4 regions of the Terribacillus sp. JSM ZJ617 genome follow, and region 1 is predicted to be linked to each of the others. Evidence: riboswitches for the same ligand, from Rfam matches in the RefSeq annotation. Region 1 holds a riboswitch; each other region holds the start of a gene.
What was found. Region 1 has a riboswitch for cyclic di-GMP ahead of ACH6C1_RS17510 (hypothetical protein). Riboswitches for the same ligand answer to the same signal wherever they lie in the genome.
Positions count from the first base shown of each region.

Region 2: linked by a shared signal. The riboswitch ahead of ACH6C1_RS11940 (HD-GYP domain-containing protein) and the one ahead of ACH6C1_RS17510 (hypothetical protein) in region 1 are both predicted to bind cyclic di-GMP.
Region 3: linked by a shared signal. The riboswitch ahead of ACH6C1_RS15715 (hypothetical protein) and the one ahead of ACH6C1_RS17510 (hypothetical protein) in region 1 are both predicted to bind cyclic di-GMP.
Region 4: linked by a shared signal. The riboswitch ahead of ACH6C1_RS04105 (hypothetical protein) and the one ahead of ACH6C1_RS17510 (hypothetical protein) in region 1 are both predicted to bind cyclic di-GMP.

Region 1 covers NZ_JBISEQ010000006.1:185,274-190,264, reverse strand. Annotated here, with positions in the region: gene ACH6C1_RS17525 (PKD domain-containing protein) at 1-1,667, shown strand, start outside; gene ACH6C1_RS17520 (hypothetical protein) at 1,826-2,125, shown strand; gene ACH6C1_RS17515 (helix-turn-helix domain-containing protein) at 2,401-2,649, shown strand; cyclic di-GMP riboswitch class II at 2,640-2,722, shown strand; gene ACH6C1_RS17510 (hypothetical protein) at 2,853-3,161, shown strand; gene ACH6C1_RS17505 (hypothetical protein) at 3,374-3,931, shown strand; gene ACH6C1_RS17500 (hypothetical protein) at 3,998-4,300, shown strand; gene ACH6C1_RS17495 (hypothetical protein) at 4,300-4,602, shown strand; gene ACH6C1_RS17490 (hypothetical protein) at 4,603-4,991, shown strand, end outside.
Region 2 covers NZ_JBISEQ010000003.1:80,933-85,923, forward strand. Annotated here, with positions in the region: gene nfsA (oxygen-insensitive NADPH nitroreductase) at 1-278, opposite strand, end outside; gene ACH6C1_RS11925 (amidase domain-containing protein) at 524-1,375, shown strand; gene ACH6C1_RS11930 (tRNA (cytidine(34)-2'-O)-methyltransferase) at 1,431-1,904, shown strand; partial or broken gene ACH6C1_RS11935 (helix-turn-helix domain-containing protein) at 2,067-2,270, shown strand; cyclic di-GMP riboswitch class I at 2,342-2,427, shown strand; gene ACH6C1_RS11940 (HD-GYP domain-containing protein) at 2,477-3,505, shown strand; gene ACH6C1_RS11945 (PrkA family serine protein kinase) at 3,602-4,991, shown strand, end outside.
Region 3 covers NZ_JBISEQ010000005.1:53,708-58,698, forward strand. Annotated here, with positions in the region: gene ACH6C1_RS15705 (methyl-accepting chemotaxis protein) at 1-415, opposite strand, end outside; gene ACH6C1_RS15710 (hypothetical protein) at 780-956, shown strand; cyclic di-GMP riboswitch class I at 1,545-1,631, shown strand; gene ACH6C1_RS15715 (hypothetical protein) at 1,739-2,107, shown strand; gene ACH6C1_RS15720 (hypothetical protein) at 2,150-2,860, shown strand; gene ACH6C1_RS15725 (methyl-accepting chemotaxis protein) at 2,905-4,029, shown strand; gene ACH6C1_RS15730 (pyridoxal phosphate-dependent decarboxylase family protein) at 4,311-4,991, shown strand, end outside.
Region 4 covers NZ_JBISEQ010000001.1:850,866-855,856, reverse strand. Annotated here, with positions in the region: gene ACH6C1_RS04115 (endo-1,4-beta-xylanase) at 1-216, shown strand, start outside; gene ACH6C1_RS04110 (glycosyltransferase family 2 protein) at 235-2,493, shown strand; cyclic di-GMP riboswitch class II at 2,534-2,617, shown strand; gene ACH6C1_RS04105 (hypothetical protein) at 2,656-3,429, shown strand; gene ACH6C1_RS04100 (glycosyltransferase family 2 protein) at 3,426-4,655, shown strand; gene ACH6C1_RS04095 (hypothetical protein) at 4,642-4,991, shown strand, end outside.

The DNA.
Region 1 (4,991 bases):
GGGAGTACACAAGACCAGACTTAAGTAGATACATATCGTTTTCTACTTCAAAGAATCCCACAAAAGTACTCGATGTTAAAGGTAAGTGGAAGATAAAACTTACAGTCTCTGATAAGTATAATAGTGATACTTATGAAAGGGAAATCGATGTAAAGAACAGACCACCAGAAGCGGGTTTTACGGCCAGACCAAACCCAACGACGCGACTGGAAACTGTGCAAATAAAGTCCAATGCTAGTGATACGGATAGAGACTCAATAACACATAAGTACGAAATTCGATTAAAGGGCAGCAGTTCTTGGACGAAACTTAGCGATGATAAGGATACATCATACAAGTTCCCTCAAGTGGGTACTTATGAGGTACGACAGACTGTAACTGATGTTGATGGTGCTTCTGATACAGAGGTTGTTACTGTGCAGGTTGATAACCTCAACCCAATTGCTGATTTTGATGCCACACCTAATCCGACAAACAGACTTACAACTGTTAACATTAAGAATAAATCGAGTGATCCAGAAGGTGATAAGCTAACTTATAAATATGAAATCAAGCTTCAAGGTACCGAGAATTGGTCCACTATAAGTACAGAAGCTGACCATTCATATAAGTTCCCTAAAGTTGGCACCTACGATGTAAGATTAACTGTGACAGATACAGAAGGAGATACGGATAGTATTACAAAGCAAGTGAAGATCGAAAATATTGCTCCTGAAGCAAACTTCACAATAAATCCAAACCCCGCCACTCGTATCGATTCAGTTAAATTCACTGATAAGTCGTCTGATGCAGAAAATGATAAGCTTACGTATCTCTATGAGTATCGTATAAAAGGAACAGAACAATGGACTAAGATGAGTACAGAAGCAAATCCTGCGTTCACTTTTAAAAGCGTTGACGAATACGAAGTAAGGTTAACTGTGACAGATGAACATGGCGCTAAGGATAGCGAAACTGAGACTGTTACAATTAAGAACAATCTTCCGGAATTAACAGTTACTTATACTCCATCAACAGTGTATGAAGGAGATAAAGTATCTATATGCTTGAAGCCTACCGACAAAGATAATGATCCATTAGACATCGAATTGAAGATGAAAAAAGGAAATGGAACTCTAGAATCTGTACTTCAAGAGAATGATATGAAGAGCGGTCAAAGCTCATGTTATACAATCGATAAGGTAGAAAAAGATGACTATACCTTTATTGGCATTGTAGATGATGGTTTTGACAAAGTGGAAGTTCCAGTTGTAATTGTAGTAAAAGCCTTAACTCTGGAAGGATTTGTAGAGCACACGGACAAATGGAATGAAATTCATCAGGAACTGGGCAACAAGCCTGAAGATTTCTATTCTGGTGAAGCATTCGTACTAAAAGCGAATACATCACCTTATCCTGTCACAAACATTGAGTCTAGGTTTAAAGGCTACCAGGAGAATAGCAGCCTATTCAGAAAAACTGTTAAAATGCAAATGGATACAGATACTGTAGCTAGCGGCGAATTGTATGAAGAAAACTTCTTGAAAGGATCTACAGCCTTGAGAGAAGGAGAAGCTACATTCGAATTTGTTGTTACCTATGCTAATGGTGTTGTAAAGACTGATACAGTTACAGTAAATATCATAGGAGACGTATATGATGTTCTGAAATTCCATAAAAGCTTCTAACTAGCAGCATTTCTACCATTTTAGGAGCGTTAAAAGTGCAAACCCGCTATTGTTTAATGTAATGGCGGGTTTCTTCTCTGAAAAAATATTGAATCTTTAGTACTAGTTATTCGTATACAAAGGGCAACATCCTACCACTTACAAAGGAGCTAGAAAACATGAGTGATATCCCGTTCACTAAACAAGAACTAATTGATGTAATTGCTTCTGCAGATGATACTATTGACAGCAGTGTTGTAGTGACTAAGGATGGCCAAGTCTTGGTTGTGTCACTTGATGAAGCGCAAGCGAACCCAGAAAATTATGCAGTGCGACATGAGACATTTGACGCTGGCAACGATTTCTTAGGCTCTAATGCAAGTGAAGATCCTGTTCATATCGAGAGGACTTTTTCAAGCCTAGTGTACGCTTGGGAGAAGCATAAAGCAACAGGACAATCATCTGTCTACGCTGATTGAATTTATATCAAATGGACTCTGCACCGTTTTGGTGTAGAGTCCATTTTGTTTCTGATTATTACCAATAAACAAATTAATAACTTCTGTTGCTTAGGAAAGTCAATAACAAATTGTACTATTTAACAATCAACCAGAACTTTATTTTCTATCTTTTGGAATAAAACTGTGATAAAATTACTACAAGTTGTAGATTAACACAAAAATATTCCTTTTAAGAAACCGGATGTAACTTATAGTCTGTAGAAGTACTTTTATGGGTATACTATCATTTGCTTATGGAAGAACTTGAAAAGGCGCTATATAAAGGCTTAGGCATTATTGTGAAGCAATTAAGGATACAAAAAGGCTTGTCTCAAGAAGAACTTGGAGCAATGTGTGGATTACATCGTACATATGTCAGTGACATAGAGCGCGGCCGGAGAAATGTTTCACTACTAAACATATATAGATTATCTGTTGCACTGGGCGTTCATATGTCGGAACTGCTGCGTTACAGGGTACTTACCGACGATAAGGATTTATAGGGAGCGAAGAAAGGTTGATGTATATGGGCACTTATGCAACCTGGAGCTACTAGTGCAACCGACCTTCTCTTTAGCTAAAAGAAGGTTATTTTTTTTTCAAAATTAAATTATGAAATCTTACAACGGTGCTATTAATTATGTATTACGATTAAATAAATCATATTAGGGGAATTAAAACATTTTAAAGGGAAGGTGTTCTCGTAATGTTAATTGGAGCAAATAAGCAAACCAGACTTCTGTATAAACGTACATACTTTATGTTAAATAAAGAGGAATATGTTGAATTAGTAACTTTGTCTAGCGAGATTAGAGATTCTGAACAAGATATATTAGAAGGTATGAAAGTTTATAAAACTGATTCAAGAGAACTTAAAATTAACGAATTGAATTCAAAAGTAAGTGAGTCACTAACAACAGAAAAAGTAATTGAACACGTTATCGAATTGGATCAAATTCAATTTGATGATTTAGCAAATAACAACTCTGATCTGTTTAATTATGGATTGAACTAACAATTATATCTCTGTTATAATTCAGCTATAAGATATTATCTTAATTTTTATTGCAATCGTATTGCGATTAGCTGTGTTTACAAATTAGAAAAGAGCCTTTGGGCTTGGTTTTTACATTAAAAAACCAAACCCAAAGGCTTTTTTTTATGCCTTTTAGGGGGTGATTCATGAGTTCATGTATTAATAACTAATATTAAGAGAGGATGCTTGTAATGAAAAAATGGGGCGAAAATGATGATATTTTCGTAATTACGGTGTTTATCAATCAAAGTATGAATGAAATTAAGAGGGGTTTAGCCGGTGTAAGCTATGATCAGCGAACTAAGAGTTATTTTGTGCAGGCTGATGATATAAGTTTTGAGATTTGTCCTTTCAACTCACAACCTAAGAATGGACTATCCGCGATTAGAGTGTACTCAAATGCGAGTGCTGAAGCAACTTCATATATATTTGATATGGTTCTAGGCTGGGCATCTCCTATAGTAACAGGTGTTGAATTACAGTATAAGGACCAAGACAAAGTAGATAGAATGTTGCGTGAGTTAGAGAAAAGCAATAAACACAAGACAATTGATCCAAGAGGTATGTTCTGTAAAGATGGAGCATATTTCGTAGTCGGTTTAAATCAAATGTTGATACAAAAAAGAGCCATTCCAGGAAAAAAACTCAAGGTATATGAAACCCTACAGCTCATAGAAGATTTAGGGAAACAGCTAGATATCAACGATGATTTGAGTCTGCTGACAATCTTGGATCAGAGTTATGCTTAAAAAATAGATTAGAGGCGGCTTTAAGAAAATTTTCTTAAGGCTATTTTTTATGGGAGGAAATTTAAGATGATTATAAAAAATTCAGAGTTACTTAATACAGGAGGCAGATGTATGGTGCTACACATTAGCGTAAGGGGCCATGCAGAGATAAAATCCATAACAATAAATGAAGAAGCAATTGTAGCTTGGAGTACACCTCAAGATCATATGATATTCGATTTAAATGATCTTATATGGGAGACAGACGATTGGATGGATTTACGTAATTATTTTGATGAAAAAACTTCAGCTGCAATACACCAGTTATGGAATGACAGTTGGAAATGGTATGACCACAAGAAAAACAAGAGTTTAGGAGATGAGATTTGATGGGAGACAAATTATATATCCTCGTGGACTTGCAGGATTTGGATGATCGTAGAGTATGCAGCTTGGAAGAAGCAAAGGATACTTTAATTAGTATTTGGAATAACTCTGAACCTGATAATGATGAAGACGAGGCGGAATTTGAAAATAACCTTAATGAGCACATAGCTAACATTAAAGCTGCTGATGCTGTGAAATTAGATGGCTACTTGCTTGGGATTGACCATTGTATTTGTAACAATGAAGAACAGTACCTGGAGTTAGTAAGGCAGAGGCAAGAAATGCTTCAGGAAGGAGTACTATAAATGAAAAAAATGACTGCAGCAGATATGATGCAAGAACTCGTTGAAAGCGGTATGTATATTCAGCTTAAAACAAAGAAGCGTCACCTCGAACAGATTAAAAATGTAGTTAAGGAAGAGTTGATAAATTCAGAAGTTAAAAGGCATGAATTTATAAAACAAGGTATGGTTGCAAAATTTGTACCTAAGCAAGTCAGTAAAATAGATACTGTTGCTCTTAATACTTATCTGAATGACTTAGGTTATTTGAAAGGTGTTGTTGAGCTTGATCACGCTCTTTTAAAAGACAACCTTTTTATGGCTGAACAATTAATGGATTATAAAGTTCCAGGCGATTGTACAGTCGTTCCTTATTTCAATAAGATAGGGAAGCAGCTACTTAAAAGCCCGAT
Region 2 (4,991 bases), on a different contig from region 1:
AAATTTTTAGCCATTTCCTTATGGCGGTAGAAATCAGCACAAAAAACAAAGAAGTGGCCATTATTCACGACGTACTCCTGGCTGCCAGCATATGTGCTAAGCTCCTTTTTCACTAAAGGATCGCTCACACCAATAATCGAATACGCCTGGAGGAAACTCGACGTGGATGCTGCTTGAGCAGCGGAGACAAGCTCCTTTATCTGTTCCTCTGTAAGGCGCTCGGTCGTAAATGATCTTACTGATTTGTGGCTAAGGATGGTTTGCAAAACATCAGACATCGTATTCTCCCCCTTTTTTATAAGGATACACAAATTTGTCACATTTGTAACTAAAAATGTTTGCGCTTTCACAAATAGAATCAGTCAAGCTGATGAAGCATATACTGTCATGATTCTACATACATACAAGTGAGGTGGGAGCATGGAGACATTCATGACTATTTTATCCGTATTCGTAGTAGGAGGCTTGCTCCTCCTGCGGGGATATGCCATGTCATATCGAAGGAAGAACAGGAGGGATAGAGATGGGGAAGAGTGAACAGCTGGCGGATTATTGGATGCAGGAAGTCGACGGGAAGAAAGCTGGGAATTGGCTTGTAAACCGAATTGCTTTCCATGAAAAGGATGGGGCGAAGGTTGCCCAGATTCGAGGAGAAGGGACAATCCTGAGCGAAGAGCATGATGGGGAAGAGGATATCATTACCTACCGCTTATGTGCAACTTTTCTCGTGCATAAGCAGCATGCTACGTATCATGAAGAAGAAGTGCATACACATATAGCCCGTATGCGTGATGGGCAGATCATTCATAATGAGCGGGTAGAGGATGCTGTCCAGCCTCATGTCCAGGGACTTGTCGTTTATGAAAGCAATGATCAGGATTTTGACCGGCAATTCACCTACGACAGACGAGCGGCGGTTCAGTATGCCGAGCGATGGTGGAATGATTATAACCCTGCCTATAAGAAATTTGAAGTAGACTGTACAAATTACATTTCACAGTGCCTTCGGGCGGGCGGAGCACCAATGCGGGGAGAACCGGACCGGAATTCGGGATGGTGGTTCAATGGGGAAAATTGGAGCTATAGTTTCACAGTGGCGAATGCTTTGCGGTGGTATTTGAGCGGATCAAAACAAGGGTTACGAGGCAAGGAAGTAGCCGATGCAAGACTGCTGCGGCCTGGGGATGTGATTTGCTATGATTTTGAGGGCGATGGCAATTTCAACCATAATACGATAGTGGTAGCCCGGAATGCACAAGGAGAGCCTTTGGTCAATGCACACACCGCCAACAGCAGAATGCGTCATTGGGCTTACGTTGATTCACCGGCATATACAAAGAACGTTGTATATAAATTTTTCCAGATTGGGCTATGATCTCTGCTATGCTATACTGGTAAGGTTGAAAGTAGAAAAGCAGAGGTGAAAGTATATGCCAAGACATATCGTACTATTCCAGCCAGAAATTCCAGCTAATACAGGGAACATTGCTCGTACCTGCCTTGCGACAGATACGGCTTTGCATCTGATTCGTCCGCTTGGTTTCTCGACGGATGACAAAATGCTGAGAAGGTCAGGATTGGATTATTGGCATGACGTGGATATCCATTACTACGATAGTATAGAAGAGTTATATGAAAAATTTCCGGAAGGTGTCTTTTATTATATAGAGAACTTCGGTACCAAGTATTATTCAGATTATGATTTCAGTAACACAGATCAAGATCTGCTATTCGTTTTCGGACGGGAGTCGACTGGCATTCCAAAGGATTTGCTAGTAGGAAAAGAGGAGCTATGCCTTCGTATTCATATGACAGATAAAGTTCGATCTTTGAATCTGTCTAATACTGCTGCAATTATCATTTATGAAGCTCTTCGTCAGCAGGGCTTCGATGGGTTATCCTAAACTGCACCTTGTGTGCAGTTTATTTTTTATAGTTGTTTAGACATGGATAAAAGGGGGCAAATATAGTACTTTAACCTGTTTTATTTGGTAGCATTATACTAATGTCACTTATATCCGGTGGATTTACTGAGGTAACGAGGTATAATGGAGTGCATGAATAATATGAGAGATTACACGCTATTGCTTCGGACATTTGGGGATAAGCTTCGATATCTGAGAAAAAAACAGATGCTGACACAGGAGGAATTGGCTGGCATGGCGGGTTTTAATCGATCGTACTACTCCGATATTGAAAACGGCAAGCGAAATATTTCTTTTGTGGGCATCAGTAAGTTGGCAATAGCACTGAATGTGGAAATGGTGGACCTTCTGCCAACAAAAGAGGACTATTATAAGCTGCTTGATTTGTCAGCAGAATACAACCAGGAAACAATTACATACATATACGGCAGCACTGTTGAAAGGCAGTTACGCAAAACTTGAGGGGCTAAGGAATGAGATTCTATGCCAGCCAGTTGCGAAAATGGATTCTCAGGCTGCCAGATCTGGCAGCTTTTTTTTGAAAAAGGAGAATGAAATTGATCTTAAAACGTAAACGCATCCAAGATATACTACTAGGTGATTTTTTGGGCAGTGACATTGTCCTGGCAGACAAGACAAAACTGGATAAAGGGACAGTCATTACTGCAGCATTACTGGAACAGCTGAAGCATAACAGAGTACCGTCCGTCATCGTGGAAACAGCGGAAGAAGAGACTTCTGATCCATTTAGCAAGACAGATCGTCTTCAGCAGATGATTCTGCAGCTACAGGAGAAAGAAATGGATCATCAAGCAACATATAAACGAAGTATGGAAAAGCATTTTTACACAAATTTATCTTATATCGCTTTTGAATATCGCTATGGAAAATTGCTTTATGAGGAAGAAAGCATCCGTTTCTTGAAGGACCTATACATCAAAAGCCTGAAGACGATGGGAAGAAGCAGTCTTTGGCATATGCTTGAGCAAAGAGATCCGTACGCTTTCATCCATTCCATGGACGTTTTTGTGATCGGCACGATGCTCGCTTATCATATGAATGTCGTGCAGCTGGAACTTTGTGCAACAGGATATTTATTTCACGATATCGGCAAGCTTGATATACCTCGTGAAATTCTTGATAAAACAACGTCACTGACAAAAGAGGAATATGAGATTGTACAAACACATACGGTCAAAGGAGAGACACTCCTGCACCAGGCAGGTGAGCCTTTACTCGGCCGCTATGCGCGAAGTCATCACGAACGGCTGAATCGACAAGGCTATCCGGATGGTGCTTATTTGCCGGAACTAGGAGTGGATTTGCAAATATTAGCTGTCGTCGACACGTTTTCTGCTTTGACCCTTTCCCGCACTTATCGGGAAGTCCTTCCTGCAGCAGAAGCTATTCAGCTGATGCTGGAAATGTCGGAAGCATATCCAAAGAAAATAGTGAAGAAACTGGCCCAGCTGATGCATATATTCCCTAACGATAAAAAGACACTTCAGCTTGACGATGTCATGCTGGATAAATATACGAATGAGTCGTATATGGAAATAGGATGGAAGCAGAAGCCGTAAGCGTCGTTTATGGATTTGCTGGCATGATAGCCAAACCCTGGGCATACATTAAGGTAATCGCCTTTTGTTTAACAATGCCTGGGAGGTTAATGAATGATGAATATATTGGATAAGGTACAGCAGTATCGCCAGGAACAAGAGAAGCTCCACTGGGAAGGAACGCTCGCTGATTATCTGCGTTTGTTGAAAGACCGGCCTTATCTTGCTCAATCTGCACATTCCCGTGTATATAATATGATCAAGCATAAAGGCATTGAAGAAGAAGATGGTGTGAAAAACTATAGCTTCTTCAAGGATGCATTATTCGGTTTGGAAGAACCGCTTGAAAAGCTGGTAGAAGAATACTTCCATCCGGCAGCTCGGAGACTGGATGTACGCAAACGGATTCTCCTGCTCATGGGACCGGTAAGCGGAGGGAAATCCACGCTCGTCAGCCTGCTCAAACGAGGGCTGGAGGAATATACACTGACAGATGAGGGTGCAGTTTATGCCATAAAAGGCTGCCCGATGCATGAGGATCCGCTCCATCTTATTCCTGTTCATCTTCGCAAGGAATTCGAGGATGAATATGGTATCCGGATTGAGGGGAATCTTTCCCCATTAAACCTGATGCGTCTGGAAGAAGAGTATGATGGAAGAATAGAAGATGTCGTTGTTGAACGAATTTTCTTTTCCGAAGATAAACGATCAGGAATCGGTACATTCAGTCCTTCCGATCCAAAATCACAGGATATTGCCGACTTGACTGGTTCCATTGATTTCTCCACAATCGCGGAATATGGATCAGAATCGGATCCCAGGGCTTATCGCTTTGACGGAGAGCTCAACAAAGCTAATCGCGGCTTGATGGAATTTCAGGAAATGCTGAAATGCGACGAGAAGTTTCTTTGGCATTTGCTTTCATTGACGCAGGAAGGCAACTTCAAAGCCGGCCGCTTTGCGTTAATCAGTGCGGATGAGTTAATCGTGGCGCACACGAACGAATCAGAGTATCGTTCATTTATTTCCAATAAGAAGAATGAAGCATTGCATTCCCGGATGATCGTCATGCCGGTTCCTTATAATCTTAAGGTGGATGAAGAAGAGAAAATCTATCAGAAAATGATCTCGGAAAGTGATATTAAAGATGTCCATATCGCACCGCACACACTAAAGATTGCTGCGATGTTCACAATTCTTACGAGATTGAAAGAATCGAACCAAGGCGGTATCAGCTTGCTGAAGAAAATGCATCTTTATAATGGGAAGCAGCTGGAAGGATTCAGCGACGCAGATATCCAGGAACTGAAAAAAGAACACAGCGATGAAGGGATGAGCGGCATTGATCCGCGCTATGTGATCAACCGAATTTCCAGTACGATCATCAAAAAGGAAATGCGTTCGATCAGTGCATTGGATGTACTCCGTTCCTTGAAGGATGGGCTTAGCAGTCATGCATCCATATCGAAAGAAGACCGCGAACGTTACTTGAATTACATCGCAGTAG
Region 3 (4,991 bases), on a different contig from region 1:
CTAAGTGAAGTGATTCTGCTTGTTCGGGATTGGAGGCAAATTGTATTACTACTTCCTGATTCATACTCCAAAACTCTGAGAAGTTATCCCGAATATCATTTACGTTCGTCAAATAATCCTTATTGTGGATGAGTGATTCCAATTGATCTAAAGTTGAGAAGATATCCTCGGATTTCTCTTCCATTCCATCAGCGAAATCCTGTTCGCCAGTGATGAGAAAACCTCTTTCATCATTCGATAGGCCAGCTAACCTATATTGGACATGCTTGATTTTGTTTTGAAACTCCATTTTATCCTTTAGGATATCATTCTTCTTTGTAATGGAAGAATTGATGAAAATGGATGAAACTCCAATTAGTAATAAGGAAAATATTAAAATTGAAATTATACCAAGAAGTTTTGTTTTGATTTTCACGATTAAATTCCTTTCTAATAAAAAAAGCTCTACATATTAATTAGCTGCTCAAAACTATTAAGGCTCCCAAACCAAGATATTCCTTTCTGATTAATTAATATGCACGGTATATATATCGACCAGCCTAGGGAATCTTAAAGGCTTTTACGAGATATAACAAGAGAGCTAGGTGTTTCAGTTCAATTAAAAAGCTACAGATTAATCTGTAGCTCACTAAAGTTGTTAAATAACTGCCTCTTTCATGTCGATTAGCGTCAATAATGATCGTTCTCATTAACAGCCTGTTTACAATGAATTGACCTCTTCTTAACAGTCCTCTGGTATCTTACTTATGTACCTTAATTTTTTAAAGGGAGAGGTTTCAATGCTTAAAAAATGGATGGTAGCATTGGGAATGGTTTCAGTTCTTATGTTGGCGGCATGTAATGATGGTGACGATGAAGATCCAGCTGATGATGAGCAAATGGAGGAACAAGAGCAGGACCAAGATCAAGAGCAAGATACTGATGATAGAGAAGAAGATACAGATCAATCTGAATAATATATAGTGGCTGAAAGGCGTTCCTTTGTGGTTCGCCTTTTTTAAATTCAGTACTACATGACACCCATTTAGAATTAAAGTGGTGCACTATAAAAACATTCTTTTATTAGTGAAAGTATGAGTGGTAGGAATAAGACATATAGGCAGTTACTAAGTGTACAGCTTTACAAGAGGCAAAGCTCAATTTTTTCTGTTTTGATAAAAGCTAATCGAGTAGTACCCAGCCAATTGAGATTGAGAAACAGAGGTGAGATTTTTTGGTTAACAATTATATTTGGAATGTTGATTAAATGTTTGTATGAGGACTCTCTTATTCTTTTGAACTAGCTGGAACGATGCTATATCGTGAACATCTTTAAACATTTAACAATTTCTATTTAAATTGTCTGTAGTTGACCGATATAAGGGAGGCAGGTGGTTTTAATGTATAGTAAATTAGACCTGTGACAGCATCCGTGAAATGGTGGTTGATGAATTAATACACCTATAAATAGAAGAAGCAGTTATAATTAGACAAGAAAATATGAGTAATTTATAATGCGAAAGGGAACGTGAAGTTATGGCGGGGTGTATTTAGAACTATAAATCAAAATTATTAGGCAAACTTATCGAAAGATAGGGACGCAAAGCTACGAGTCTAATATCCGTATGGATGATGATAGTCGGGTTGCCAAGTATGAAATTATATCATTGGCTATCCTTGTCTATATTAGGATAGCTTTTTTTCACACTTAAGCGGTAATTATAGTTTTATCAGGCATATAGAAAAAGGAGCGAACGAAATGATAGTAGTAGATAAAAAGAAGTATAAGATGGCGATTGATGAAAATGCCAAAGAAGTACATGTCCAGGTACATGGATTAATGAGGGAGGAAGATGCAGAAGGATATATGGTCGATTTGCAGGATACAATCAATAAAGTATCTAGAAAAGATTATACTTTTGTTGTCGATGGAACTCATCAAACGCCTGTACCTTCGAAGGTTGTACCGCAGTTGGAACAAACAATGCAATTCTATTCTACTTTAGGTTTTAAAGATACAATTGTAATAAAACCTTCTTCTAAAATTGCTCAAGTGCAAATTAGGAATGCCCTTGAAAGAATTGAATTCACGGGAAGGTTTATGGATAAAGTAAATCATTCTATGTAACATCCGGTTCGCCAAATTTGCAGTTAAAAGGGAGATTAAAACATGCAAGCAACACAGGAATTGTATACATATGAAATTTTAACAAAGAATCAAACAGAAATGATTCAAAAAGCTGCCGAATGTCTCGCCCGTACATTTATTGGTGTAGATGTTGCAGGGAAATGGGTTCAGGAACCGATGGTTGGACAATTAAGTATAGCGTATGAAGATTTCTATGCTTTTACCAAGGATTATTTGGATTCAACTGTAGACCAAGGATATTGTGCAGTCGCTCTAGACAGTGATAATCATGTTGTAGGTGTCCTTGCCGGAGATACCAATGCACCCGAAATTATTGGAGAGGATGTATTCGAAGGTTCTTTCTATGATATGAATGTTATTCTTCACGTACTGGAAGACGTAGATAAACGCTTTATCGAAGATTATAAAAGACGTAGCGGAAAAGATATTTCCAATGGGGATATGTTGCACCTATTTATGTTGGGCGTGATAGCCGAACAAGAGCGTCATGAAGTAATTAAGCAATTAGGAAATAGGTTGATTACAAAAGCAGCGAAGCAGGGGCTGAAGGCAGTAGTGGGCGAAGCGACAAACCCTAAATCGATTCGTGTGATGGAAAAATATCACGACATGAAAAAATACCAAGATATCGAAGGTAATCATATTGTTCATATGTATAAAGACAATAGCAAACTGCAAGCCATTCCTTCGAATGTAGCTGATGGAACATACATTATTATAAGAGAACTATAAAAATATAATTCTGATTGAAACAGAAAGTAGGAGTTTAATTTATCATGGAATTTTACTTGATAGGAATAATAGTCATTCTATTGATAGCTTTAGGTTATTTTGCTTACCAATATGTTGCACTGAAACGTCGTGCACAATTAAACACTTTAGGCAGTGGCGATGAAATTATTTTGAATCGCGTTGGGAATGAGCAGCAGCTTGAGAACTGCAGCCATATAGAAAAGGAACTACTGTCGTTATCAAAAGATGTGAATGAAAAAGGCGTAAATCTTGCGGAAACAGGTGAATATGCTTCTGAACAAGCTGATATTGTGAGAGCAGCAATTGACGAGGTAGGCAGAGGATTAGAGAAACAATTAGTAGCCACAGAAGAAAGTGCTGCCTCCATGGAAGAAATGACACAAGCGATAGAAAATTTATCAGTTAGATCTAATCAGATTTCAGAACAATCCATTACTACGCTAGAATTGACGCAGCAAGGAAATGAGAAACTAAAAGATTCCTTGGTAAAGATGGATCAATTTAATCAAACAGTTAATACAACCTCTAATGCAATAAACAAACTTGGAGAAAAATCTTATGAAATCAGCAGTATTGTTAAGGTGATTACAGAGATCTCTGAACAAATTAATCTGCTGGCGCTGAATGCAGCGATAGAAGCTGCTCGAGCAGGCGAAAATGGTAAAGGATTTGCTGTTGTTGCAGATGAGGTAAGAAAATTAGCGGAACAAACTCGCCAATCTACTTCAGAAGTATCACATATCGTGAAAAATATACAAGAAGAAACAGCTATAGTGGTTAAGTCAATGAACCAGGGGACCGAAGAATTTAAAGATACGAATGCAGACATTTTAGAGGTTGGAAATATGTTCGAAAAGATACTATCTACTACAAAAATTATTGCTGAAAACAACGAGAACTCTTCTGCAAACACAGAAGAATTATCTACTGCTTCACAACAGATCATGACAACAATCGTTGAGATTGCATCTATCTCACGAGAATCGGTGGAGATGTTTGAGGAACTAATTGAGATTAATGATGAGGAACTTCATACGATACAAAACCTTGTTGAGAAAGCAAGAAATCTTATAAACCACAAAAACGTAGTAGGCGAACTACTAAAAGAGAATGATGATGTTAAAGCAAAGGAAGTAAAAGCGAGTTAAAATGCCAGAATAAAAGGTCAAGGTAGCAGTTTGACTATTCGCCTTACCGAATGAAAATATTTGGCTTCTCCATAATTTATCTAATATGGGATGATCCCCTTTTAGTAAACAGATTAAAGAGAGCATTCTGATCTGTTTAAAGGAGGGGATCTTTTTCTTATGAGAAAATTACTTGCGCTTGTCTTAATTTGTTCTTATAGCTAACATTCCCCCTTTCTACCTAAAACATAAAATTGCAATCAGTAATTTCTATAAATATTTAGACATTAGGAGGTAAAATAATGAAGGAAATTCAAAAATTATATCCTAGTATGGACGGGAATGACTTTCAAAGAGAGGAATTATTGTCCTTTTTTAAGTCGATTTTAACAAAAATAGATGAATTAAAAGATCCTAACAAATTAACGCTAGGAGAAATGCCTGAGTACACAGAGGATTACTATAATCGCGTTATTCAAAAGGCGTCTGTTCCGAATACAGGAGTGTCGATGGAGGAAGTGGTTCAAAAGCTTCTAAAATTAGTAGAAGGGCACCGGTTCGTCAATCGGAACTATGTAGCCAATGCAGCTCCCCTTCCCAATATTGCTAGTATCCTTGGTAATCTGGTGATGGTTCTAGTTAATGGTAATAATCTATGGGATGTGGAGGGACCAGCAGCAGCAAAAGCAGAAGTCGAAGTAGCTGCAATGCTATCCAAACTTATCGGATACGATGAAAGCATCAGCGCAGGATATACAACATGGGGAGGACAAGGGGCTGTCTTTAACTCTTTACGTCTTGCCATTGCCCGTTACGAGCCGACCTCTAATCATAATGGTGTACCGCAAAATCTCTATTGTTTCTGTTCAGAGCTATCACACTACAGTCTGCTTAAATCTGTAGAAGCAACTGGGATTGGCATAGAAAACATGATTCGAGTGAAAGTTAATGCTGATCATTCTATCAATCTAGAAGATTTAAAA
Region 4 (4,991 bases), on a different contig from region 1:
GGGGATGCAAAGAATGTCCAAGCTGAGCGGTACGGAGATGTGATGGAAGTGTGTCTGGATACACCAGCCTGCGGGGAATTCACTGTCTGGGGCATATCCGATAATCATAGCTGGGTTACCGAGCAGGAAGCTCCACATGGCAAACCGCTCCTCTTCGATGAAAACGGGCAGCCGAAGAAGGCTTATAACACATTGAAACGAAAACTATTATTCTAAGCAAGGAAGTGATACATCATGCAAACTTCAGAAATTATTTGGCTAATCGCTTCCACAGTCATTCTGCTCGTTCTTTATGGGTTGGCCCGGAAACATCTAGCTGCTAAGTATTTGCTGCTGGCTGCCTTTCTTGGTATCAACCTTGTCTACTTGATTTGGCGGACTGCATTCACATTGCCGACAGTAGGAATACTCAGTCTGATAGTCGGAATCCTGCTGCTGGTGACGGAATGGGCTGGATTTTTACAATCCGTCGTTTTCACCATCCTCTCCTGGAAGCCGTTCAGGCGGAAAACCATTCCGCTTTCGGAATTCAAGGAACTGCCGACAGTCGATGTATATATTGCCACTTACAATGAACCAGCAGATCTTCTAAAGCGGACGATTGCAGCGTGCCAAATGATGACTTATCCGCAGGACAAGCTCAAGGTCTATGTCTGTGATGATGGAAGACGTGCAGACATCCGGCAATTGACTGAATCCATGGGTGCTTACTATTTAGATCGACCGGATAATAAGCATCAAAAAGCCGGGAATCTGAACCATGCAATGACAAAAACAGACGGCGAGATCATCGTCACGATGGATGCTGATATGGTACCGCGCGCCAATTTCCTTGAACGCACGCTTGGCTACTTTACCGATAACAAAGTCTCATTCGTCCAGGCACCGCAAGTATTCTATAATGCAGACGCATTCCAGTACAATCTGTTCTTCGAGGATAATATTACGAATGAACAAGACTTCTTCATGCGCCGTTTGGAGGAAGGAAAGGATCGCTTCAATGCGACGATGTATGTCGGAAGCAATGCTTTGTTCCGCCGAAGTGCATTAGAGGAAATCGGGGGTTTCGCAACGGGCGTCATAACCGAGGATATGGCAACAGGTATGCTTCTCCAGACAAATGGGCAAAAAACGGTCTTTGTGAATGAAGCATTAGCTGTTGGCTTATCCCCTGAAACGTACGCTGACCTTCTAAAGCAGCGCGACCGCTGGTGCCGAGGCAATATCCAAGTCATCCGAAAATGGAATCCGCTCACAATCAAAGGTTTGAGCTTCATGCAGCGCTTGCTGTACATGGATGGAATTCATTATTGGTTCTTCGGAATCTATAAGATGGTGTATTTACTGGCACCATTGCTGTTCCTGCTGTTCTCCATCTATAGTCTGCAAACCGATTTCTCGACTCTATTGCTGTTCTGGCTGCCGGCGTTCCTATCGTCACAGCTCGCGTTCCGCCGCATGGCAGATAACAAACGGACGACGATTTGGAGTCACATTTATGAGGTGGCACTCGCCCCTTACATGGCTGTATCTGTTCTAACGGAACTATTCTTCCGAAAATCGATCAAATTCAATGTTACCCGCAAAGGAATAGTGAATAATCGCCGGCATTTTCTCTGGCGGACAAGCACACCATATGTAGTTCTGCTTGCGATGAGCATTGCTAGTATGATTATGATCGGAATAGATTTGTTTACCCCTATACAGATTTACGATAATGTCGAAATGCTCTATATCAATATTTTCTGGGTGCTATACAATGCTGTCGCACTTGTCATGGCTTTGATCATTTCGGTGGAACGGCCGCGCTTCCGAGAAGCAGAGCGCTTTGATGTGACGCTGGAAGCAGAGCTTGTGAATAGTCTTGATGAGAAGAAGCATTCCATACGAATCATTGACTTAAGCGAATATGGCGCAAGGCTGGAACTGCCTGATGCAAAAGCAGCCCATCTGCTGTCAGCCGGAAGTCCGCTGACGCTTTCCTCAGGTCCGCTACAAGGCTTGAAGCTTCACAAGCATTGGGTTTCCCAGCAAGGAAAAAGCTATTATGCAGGCGTATCCTTCCAGGATGTCACGCAGGAACAGTACCGTGCCCTTATCAAACTCCTGTTCGTCGATGCACCAGACATATATACTAGCAGGGAATATGTAAATTCAACACTATTGCATGCAGTTTCCCGCTTCTTCCGTCAAACACAAGCCGAACCAAAACAATCCGAGCGGCAAAGCATCAGGGAAACAATCTCGGTTCCTGGCGTCCTCTATTTTGCAGATACTGGTAAAATAGAAACCACGCTTATTGATTACAGTCTGAGCGGATGCCAAATCGAACTGAAGAAGCCGATTAAACCAGGTCAAGTACTGCGTCTGCACGCCAATCACAACAGCTTCCGCGAAAGTGATGTACGTGTCCAATGGGTGCAAAAACGCGGACGAAAATATTTAGCAGGTTTGCGATTCCTGACAGAGACAGCTGAATCGAATACTGGGTAAATAAATATGGACATCTATACAATAAATGATATATTATGACAATAGAAAATGAAGCTTCGACTCTTTATCTGTATGTGGGCACTTGGGTAAAGAAGAGCTACTAGTGCAACCGCCATTTTATTGGCGGTTGTTTTTTATTTTGAATAAGAAAGTAGGTTTTACATGCAACTCCGGATCTTGTTGACATTTCTTTTATGTAGTTTTATGGCATTATCCTTTACAGCATCGTCCTCTATTCCTTTGACCGATGGTTTAATTCTGCTTTTAGCCATTTTTTCCATCCACGCCGGAAGCTTTGCCAAACAATTTATCACGTTGCTTTTGCTTAGTCTTTCTTTTGGTTTCTTTCTACTTTTCTATGCATTATTCACGCATGCATCTTTGACAGAACAGGTTTATTATTTGCTTCGCCATATTCTCGTAACTGTTAGCATGGTTTTAATTTGGCTTACCTATGGGATAACATCACGCTATCGTAACGAAAATATAGCATTAAAAGAGAAGATTCAAGCACTTGAAAAATATGCTGGTTCTTCCCAATTACTAACTTTGACTGAATTTAAGAGTCGTGTGAAGTTGATTTCGACCGGGACGAGACGACGTAATGAACAAAATTATTATGTTTTTGCTTCCATCGTTACTCCTGATAAAGTCCTGGAAACAACAAGCTCTATTTCCCACATTGTAAGTGAGGGAATTTTAAGCTCGATACGCGCTGAATTCGACTTAGTCACACAAGTAAAAGAAGAGCAATTCCTTATCTTCCTTCAGAACACCAATGAAGCAGGATGTCAAATCGTAATTGACAGATTGATGGGTAAACTTCGGAATCAATTTAATCTAATTGATCCTCCTCTCATATGTGAAACTGTACTGGAGGAAGAGATAGAGTCTATCTTAGAGATAACCCAGCCATTCAAAGGAGCAGCAGGATGAAGATTATTCTAGTAGCAGTTATGGCCTTTTTCTGGATTCTGCTCATCTATTATTCCATTCTTACAATCGCTGGCGTTTTACAGCGATTGAAAAGGAAAGAAGAAATTACATTACCTTCCTATCCCTCTATCGCTGTTTTAATTCCTGCACATAATGAAGGAGTCGTGATAAAGCAGACTTTAGAAGCCATGATCCGACTAAAATACCCAGGAGCATTGGATGTCTATGTTTTGGATGATTCCTCTACAGATGACACAGCGGAGATCATTCTAAAATTCAGCAGCACTTTCTCCCGTATACATTATTTAAAAGTCCCTCCTGGGTCTCCGAAAGGAAAATCAAGGGTACTTAATTATGGGTTATCTGTAACGACATCTGATTATTTCATTGTCTTTGATGCAGATAATCAGCCCGCTGAAGACAGTGTGATGGAATTGATTCACACTGCAGAACGTACTCCTGACGCTGGAGGAGCAGTGGGTTATGTTAAGACTATCAATGCAGACCGAAACGTATTGACTAGAATGATCTCGATCGAATTTCAGGTCTTTCAGCTATTAATGCAAAGTGGTCGATGGAAGATGTTTAAAACAGGTTCCCTGGCAGGAACGAACATGCTGCTTCGAAGAAGTGTTCTGCAGGAAGCTGGGGGGTATGACCTGTATGCTCTTGCCGAGGATGCAGAACTTACTGTCAGGCTGACGGCTTTAGGGTGGAAATTACCTGTTGTTCACCACTCTAGAACATGGGAACAGGAACCAGAGAAAATCAGTATCTTTGTCAGACAGCGTACAAGATGGCTGACAGGTAATATCTATCTATTGGAGAAATCGTTTCATGAATGGAGTTATTGGAAAGGAAAGACGTTTGTCCATAGCTTCCAGCATGTTTTGACTTATTTATTATTTGTATTAATGCTGCTATTTTCAAATACATGGTTCATTCTAAGCTTACTAGGTGTCAACCTGCCCGATTTTGAATCTCCTTTGCTGTTGTTCTGGTTTATGAGCTATGTAGTTTATACTGCTCAGGTCGTCAGTGCAATGGTGCTTGAAAGGACTATTACCCCCTTTAATGTACTTATCGGCTTAATCATGTATTTCACTTATGCTCAGATCTTCCTGTTACTGCTTTTACGGAGTGGACTTTCTTATATATGGAGCCGGCTGACTAAGCAAACAATTAAGTGGGATAAAACAGAAAGGTTTAAGGATGATGCAGCATAAAAGTTATGTTGCTAAAATACTTTTGCTGCTGATTTGTAGCCTTCTTTTGTTTTTAAATTTCTCTTCTTCTGTTGACCAGGAAACAGTTACTAGTACCGTCAAACAACAATACAAGAACAAAGAAGGTTTCATTGCTAGCTATGGAGATGGAGAACGCGACACTAGTCCTATCCTTCTTGAAAGCCTCGGGCAATACATGGAATATTTACTCATAGTCGGAGATAGCCAAGAATTTGAGGAGCAGTTTCTCCTGCTTCAATCTAACTTCACAGTCAATACCGATGAGGGCATTTTTCTAAAGTGGCAGCTTGAAGAAGATGTAACTGCAAATGCTTC